One region of the Nonomuraea sp. NPDC048916 genome, then DNA from elsewhere that is predicted to be linked to it. Evidence: riboswitches for the same ligand, from Rfam matches in the RefSeq annotation. Region 1 holds a riboswitch; the other holds the start of a gene.
What was found. Region 1 has a riboswitch for glycine ahead of gcvP (aminomethyl-transferring glycine dehydrogenase). Riboswitches for the same ligand answer to the same signal wherever they lie in the genome.

Region 1 (3,397 bases):
GGATGCAGAACGTCTTGTGCAGGTTGAGGTGGGACACGTCGGCGCCGAACTGCCCCGGCTTGGCCAGCCCGACGAGCGCGTTGAGGTTGGCCCCGTCGACGTAGACCTGGCCGCCGGCGTCGTGCACCTTGGCGCAGATCTCGGTGATGGTCTCCTCGTAGACGCCGTGCGTGGACGGGTAGGTGACCATGATGGCCGCCAGCCGGGAGCCGTGCTCGGCGATCTTGGCGTCGAGGTCGGCCAGGTCGATGTTGCCGTCGGAGTCACAGGCCACGACGACGACCCGCATGCCGGCCATGACGGCGCTGGCCGCGTTGGTGCCGTGCGCCGACGACGGGATGAGGCACACGTCGCGCCCGGTGTCGCCGCCCGCCCGGTGGTAGGCGCGGATGGCCAGGAGCCCGGCGAACTCGCCCTGGGAGCCCGCGTTGGGCTGGATGGAGACCGCGTCGTAGCCGGTGAGCTCGGCCAGCCAGCCCTCCAGCGTCCTGATCAGCTCGAGGTAGCCGGCGGCCTGCTCCTCGGGCGCGTAGGGGTGGATCGCGGCGAACTCAGGCCAGGTGATGGGCTCCATCTCGGTGGTCGCGTTGAGCTTCATCGTGCACGAGCCGAGCGGGATCATCGACCGGTCGAGCGCGATGTCCTTGTCCTGGAGCCTGCGCAGATAGCGCAGCATCGCGGTCTCGGAGCGGTGGCTGTGGAAGACCGGGTGGGTGAGGTAGCCGGACTCGCGCGCCAGCGAGCCGGGCAGCCTGTCAACCCCGGCGCCGGCGGCCAGGCCGTCGAGCTCCGCGAGCTCGGCCCGGATGGCGGCCTCGTGGCCGAGCGCCTCGCCGAAGGCCATGAGGACCTGTCGGATCTCGGCGGTCGTGGTCTTCTCGTCACAGGCGACGGAGACGTGGTCGGCGTCGGCCCGCCACAGGTTGACGCCGCGCTCGGCGGCCCGGCGGACGACGTCGTCGGCACGGCCGGGCACGCGGGCCAGCACGGTGTCGAAGAACTCGCCGTGCACGACCTCGACGCCGCCCCGGCGCAGCCCCTCGGCCAGCACGGCGGCGTGCCGGTGCACCCGGGAGGCGATGCGGCGCAGCCCGTCGGGGCCGTGGTAGACGGCGTACATCCCGGCGATGACGGCGAGCAGCACCTGGGCGGTGCAGATGTTGCTGGTCGCCTTCTCGCGGCGGATGTGCTGCTCACGGGTCTGCAGGGCCAGCCGGTAGGCGGGCCCGCCGTCGGCGTCGACCGAGACGCCCACCAGGCGGCCGGGCATCTGCCGCTGCAACCCCTCGCGCACGGCCATGTACGCGGCGTGCGGGCCGCCGAAGCCGAACGGAACGCCGAAACGCTGGGAGGAGCCGATGGCGATGTCGGCGCCGAGCTCGCCCGGCGCGGCGAGCAGGGTGAGCGCCAGCAGGTCGGCGGCGGCCACGACGAGGGCGCCCGAGGCGTGCGCGGCGGCGGCGAGCGAGCGGAAGTCGCGCAGCCGGCCGGAGGCGCCCGGATACTGCACGAGCACCCCGAAGCACTCGGGCAGGTCGCCGTCGAGGGGGTGTTCGACGAGCGTGATGCCGAGCGGCTCGGCGCGGGTGGCCAGCACCGCCTTGGTCTGCGGCAGCGCGTCGGCGTCGACGACGAACACGACGCTCTTGGACCGGCCGGCCCGGCGGGCCAGCGTCATGGCCTCGGCGGCGGCGGTGCTCTCGTCGAGCAGCGAGGCGCCCGCCACGTCGAGGCCGGTCAGGTCGGTCACCACGGTCTGGAAGTTCAGCAGCGCCTCGAGACGGCCCTGCGAGATCTCGGGCTGGTAGGGCGTGTAGGCGGTGTACCAGCCGGGGTTCTCCAGCAGATTGCGGCGGATGACCGCGGGCGTGATGGTGTCGTGGTAGCCCAGGCCGATCATGGAGGTCTGGACGCGGTTGCGATCGGCCAGGGCGCGCAGCTCGGCGATGGCCTCGTGCTCGCTCGCCGCGGGGGGCAGCAGCAGCCGGTCCTTCGTCCTGATGCCCTCGGGCACGGCCACGGCCACCAGGTCGGCGACCGATTCGAAGCCCACGGTCTCGAGCATGCGCCGCCGCTCGGACTCCGAGGGGCCGATGTGCCGGGTCGAGAACGGCGGAAGTGACAGGTCGGTCATGGAGATGCCTCCCGAGGCTGTGGAGACCGGCGCCAGAGCGCGGACGAGTGCCGGATCTCCCCCTCTGTCATGTCGACCTGAGAGCTTCACCCCGTGGGGCTTGCACCGTCGGTGAGACGCGCCTGGCGGACGCGCCTGCTTTCCAGAGTTGCCTCGCCCGAGCGGTACGGGTGCCTGAGAGATTCCGGGGAGGTTGCTCCTTCGGCGCCCCGGTCTGGCCGGGGACTCTCCCGCACGGGGTTGCCAGCTTGTCCTAGATTACTACCCTGTGCGGCGAGCCCGTCGCCGCTGGGCCAGCTCGTCAGCGGGATGGTCGGCCGGGACGGTGTCCGCGACCGCCGCGCGTTCCCCCGGCAGCTCCGCGAGCGAGCCCTCGACCTCGCGCCAGACCCGGCCGAGCGCGATGCCGAACACGCCCTGACCGCCCTGGAGCAGGTCGATCACCTCGTCGGCCGAGGTGCACTCGTAGACGCTGACGCCGTCGCTCATCAGCGTGATCTGCGCGAGGTCGGCCACTCCGCGGTCACGCAAGTGCTGGACGGCCGTGCGGATCTGCTGGAGGGAGACCCCGGTGTCGAGCAGTCGCTTGACGACCTTGAGCACCAGGATGTCGCGGAAGCTGTAGAGGCGCTGCGAGCCCGAGCCCTGAGCGGCTCTTATCGTGGGTTCGACCAGGCCGGTGCGCGCCCAGTAGTCGAGCTGCCTGTAGGTGATGCCGGCCGCCGAGCAGGCGGTCGGGCCACGGTAGCCGATGTCCATCGGCAGCGTCGCCGGCTGCTCGTCGAAGAGCAGCCCCTGCTCTCCGGCACGCTGCCGCGCACTCTCACGCCGCACCGGATCTTCCTGGCCGGCCGTCTTTCCCTCGCCGCTGCTGACCGCCACGCGGACCTCCGGCTTTCTCTCATCCCATGGTCTGATCTGGGGGTTCGTAAAGGGCGACCACGGGTTTCACTTGCACCGTAGGACCGTGACCATGCTCAGTCAACGATCCGGCTCGGCGCGTCGTGAAGCGTAAATGCACTGAAATACCTACCCCGCCCTGCCGAAGTCCTCGGGAGTGATCGTGTCAAGAAACTCCCTGAACTTCTCCACCTCGTCCTCCTGGTCGTCGGGGATGATCACCCCTGCCTCCTGGACGACCTCTTCGCTGGCGAAGATGCGCGCTCCGGTGCGCAGGGCGAGCGCGATCGAGTCGGACGGCCGCGCGCTCACCTCCACGCCGTTGGAGAAGACCAGATCGGCGAAAAAGATGCCGTCGCGCAA
Region 2 (3,397 bases), on a different contig from region 1:
CATGACCTGCCACAGCCGCAGGATTCCGGCGCGGATCTCCTCCTCGGTGCGGCCGAACGCCTTCTCGTTCTCCAGCATCAGGGCGGAGATCGACAGGCCGGTGTTGGAACAGTGCTTGAGCAGCTCCTCCCCGGTGGTGAACGGGTAGGGCAGCACGGTGTCGTCCGGCTTGATCCGGTCGGCGCCGGTGGCGTTCTCGTCCACGACGAAGCCGCCGCCGACGGAGAAGTAGACCTTCTCGCGCAGCGGCTCACCGGAGTCGGCGTAGGCGGTGAAGCGCATGCCGTTGGGGTGCTCGGGCAGCGAGATCTTCCGCTCGAAGACCAGGTTCTCGCCGACCACGAACGGGATCTCCCGGGTGCCGTACAGCGTGACCGTGCCGGAGGCGTGCATCTCCGCGAGCCGCGCGTCGATGCCGTCGACGTCCACCAGCTCGGGCTTCTCGCCCGACAGGCCCAGCAGGACGGCCTTGTCGCTGCCGTGGCCCTTGCCGGTCAGGCCGAGCGAGCCGTACAGGATGGCGTCGACGCGGGCGGTGCGCGGCAGGAGGCCGTCGTCGTGCAGGCCGCGGGCGAACCGGTGCGCGGCGGCCATCGGCCCGCCCGTGTGGGAGCTCGACGGCCCGATGCCGATCTTGAAGAGGTCGAAGACGCTGATCGCCATTGATGCGCCCTTCAGCAGGGCCGGGGCCCGGCAGGGCCCCGGCGGACGGTCAGGATTCGCCCGATGTGAGCGCCGAGTATTCCTCGGCGGAGAGAAGGTCCTCGGGGGCGCCTTCCACGCGCACCCGGAACATCCAGCCCTCGCCGTAGGGGTCGCTGTTGGCCAGCGACGGATCGTCCACGAGGGCCTGGTTGACCTCGACGATCTCGCCCCCGACGGGGGAGTAGATCTCGCTCACGGACTTGGTCGACTCCACCTCGCCGACCGAGTCACCGGCCGCGACGCCGGTGCCCGCCTCCGGGAGCTGCACGTAGACGACGTCACCAAGGGCCTCCGCGGCGAACGCGGTGATGCCGACCGTCACCGTGATGCCGTCGTCCAGCCCGGCCACCCACTCGTGCTCCTTGGTGTAGCTCAGCTCGTCAGGGATGTTGCTCACTTGTTCCTCCTGTAGAAGGGCAGCTCCACCAGGTCCACTGGTTCATGGCTGCCCCGGATGTCGACGGCCAGACCTTCTTCGGCCTCCGTGTCCACGTACGCCAGCGCGATGGGCTTGCCCAGGGTCTGGGAGGGGGCCCCACTGGTGACCTCGCCGACGACGGCACCGTCCTTGGTGACCGGGTACCCGTGACGGGGCACCCGGCGGCCACGCGCGACCAGGCCGACGAGCCTGCGCCGGGGCGGGGTGTCCTTGACCGCCTCCAGCGCCGACCTGCCGACGAAGTCGCCCGGCTTGTCGAATTTCACCACTCTGCCCAGCCCCGCGTCGAACGGGGTCAGCTCGGCTCCCAGCTCGTTGCCGTAGAGCGGCATCCCGGCTTCGAGCCGGAGCGTGTCGCGGCTGGACAGACCCGCCGGACGCAGCCCGTACGGCTCGCCCGCCCTCGTCACGGCGTGCCAGAGCGGCACCGCGTCCTGGTTGGCCACGAACAGCTCGAAGCCGTCCTCGCCGGTGTAGCCGGTGCGGGCGATCAGCGCCTGCCGCCCGTCGACCAGGCCGGGCAGGCCCGCGTAGTACTTGAGCCCGGCGAGGTCGGCGTCGGTGAGCGTGGCGAGGATCTCCTGGGCGCGCGGCCCCTGCACGGCGATCAGCGCGTACTGCTCCGAACGGTCCTCGACCACGGCCTCGTACGACTTGGCGCGGCCCTCCAGCTCGTCCGCGACCTTCTCGTAGTTGGAGGCGTTGGCCACCACCATGAACTCCTCGTCGCCGAGCCGGTAGACGATGAGGTCGTCGATCACCCCGCCCCGCTCGTTGACGATCATGGTGTAGCGGGCCCGGCCGATCGCCAGTGCCGACAACTGCCCCACCAGCGCGTAGTCGAGCGCCTCCGCGGCCTGCGGGCCGGTCACGAAGATCTCGCCCATGTGCGACAGGTCGAACAGCCCGGCCGCCTGCCGGACGGCGTTGTGCTCGGTGGACTCGCTGCCGTAGCGCAGCGGCATGAGCCAGCCGGCGAAGTCGGTCAGGGTCGCGCCGAGACTCTCGTGGACGTCTCGCAACGGTGTCGGTCGGGACATGAGTCGCACCTCAGGGCAGGATCGGATGCCAGGATCCTCCCCCTCTGTCATCGATGCCTGAGAGCTTCGCCCAGGTTTTGCCCGGACTTTCACCTTCGGCGAGGCCACGTGGGGCCTGCTTTCCAGAGGTCACCTCGTCCGTGCGGTCCTTTGCCTTGAGAGGTTCGCGGGGAGGGCTTGCTCCTTCAGGGGCCCTGGATGGCGGTCAGGGCGCTCTCCCGCACGGTTTTGTCGGTGATGTCCGCAAGCCTAGTGCCGTGGCGGGGATGTTGTCGCGTCCCCGTCACGCGTGTCCGGCCGGGCGAACGGGTGGCGCCGCGAGGCGTGCCCGGCCGCGAAGCCGTATCTCAGCATCTCCTGCTCGTATACGGCCTTCGCCGGCCCGAGCGGGACCCGGCCGGCGGCCACCTCGGCCAGCGTGAGGGTGAGCGGCCGGGCGTCGCGCAGGGCGGTGTTGGCGTCGTCGCCGCGCCCGGGCGACATGGTGTGCGCGGCGTCGCCGAGCAGCGTGACGTGCGGGTCGCCGGACGGATCGGGCGCCTCCAGGGCCCAGGTGAAGTAGTCGCCGGGCCGGCAGGTGGCGACGGCCATCGACGGGCCGCCCGGCTCGGTCATCCGGTTGAACGATCCCGCTCACAAGACATGAACCGGATCGCCTGCCACCAAGGGGCTGCGTCGCCGGCTCGACCGGAGGTACGGCGAGGGCGCAGTCGAGGGGGTGCCGGCCTGGGGCCGGAGGCCCGGCCCAGGCAGGTCAGCAGGCCGCGATCAGGGCTTCGAACAGGGCGCAGTCGGTGGCGGCCTCCGGGTGCCACTGGACGGCCACGGTGAAGTCGTGCGCGTCGAGCTCCACCGCCTCGACGGTGCCGTCGTCGGCCGTGGCCGTGACGGTGAGATCGGCGGCGAGACGGTCGATGGCCTGGTGATGGTAGTGGGGCACGTCGACGGGGCCGCCGCCCAGCGCCTTGGCCAGGCGGGTGCCGGGCACGGGGTGCACCGGGAGCTCGCCGAAGCTGCCGGGCGAGGGCGAGTGGCCGGTGTGGCCGACCACGTCGGGGAGGTGCTGGTGGAGGGTGCCGCCGAGCGCCACGTTCAGCACCTGGAGGCCCCGGCAGATGCCCAGGAACGGCAGCCGGGCCGTTAGGGCCGCCTCCATCACCGCAAACTCGGCCTCATCCCGAAATTTCCGGATGTAGCCGGTGGTTGGCTGCTC

Region 2: linked by a shared signal. The riboswitch ahead of gcvT (glycine cleavage system aminomethyltransferase GcvT) and the one ahead of gcvP (aminomethyl-transferring glycine dehydrogenase) in region 1 are both predicted to bind glycine.

What each region holds. Positions count from the first base shown of each region.
Region 1 covers NZ_JBEZFS010000004.1:163,411-166,807, reverse strand. The annotation lists gene gcvP (aminomethyl-transferring glycine dehydrogenase) at 1-2,134, opposite strand, end outside; glycine riboswitch at 2,287-2,377, opposite strand; gene AB0C16_RS05315 (MerR family transcriptional regulator) at 2,396-3,016, opposite strand; gene AB0C16_RS05310 (bifunctional nuclease family protein) at 3,164-3,397, opposite strand, start outside.
Region 2 covers NZ_JBEZFS010000012.1:294,102-297,498, forward strand. The annotation lists gene AB0C16_RS15370 (L-serine ammonia-lyase) at 1-663, opposite strand, end outside; gene gcvH (glycine cleavage system protein GcvH) at 713-1,102, opposite strand; gene gcvT (glycine cleavage system aminomethyltransferase GcvT) at 1,099-2,184, opposite strand; glycine riboswitch at 2,318-2,415, opposite strand; gene AB0C16_RS15385 (FAD-dependent monooxygenase) at 2,434-2,799, opposite strand; gene AB0C16_RS15390 (gamma-glutamyl-gamma-aminobutyrate hydrolase family protein) at 2,939-3,397, opposite strand, start outside.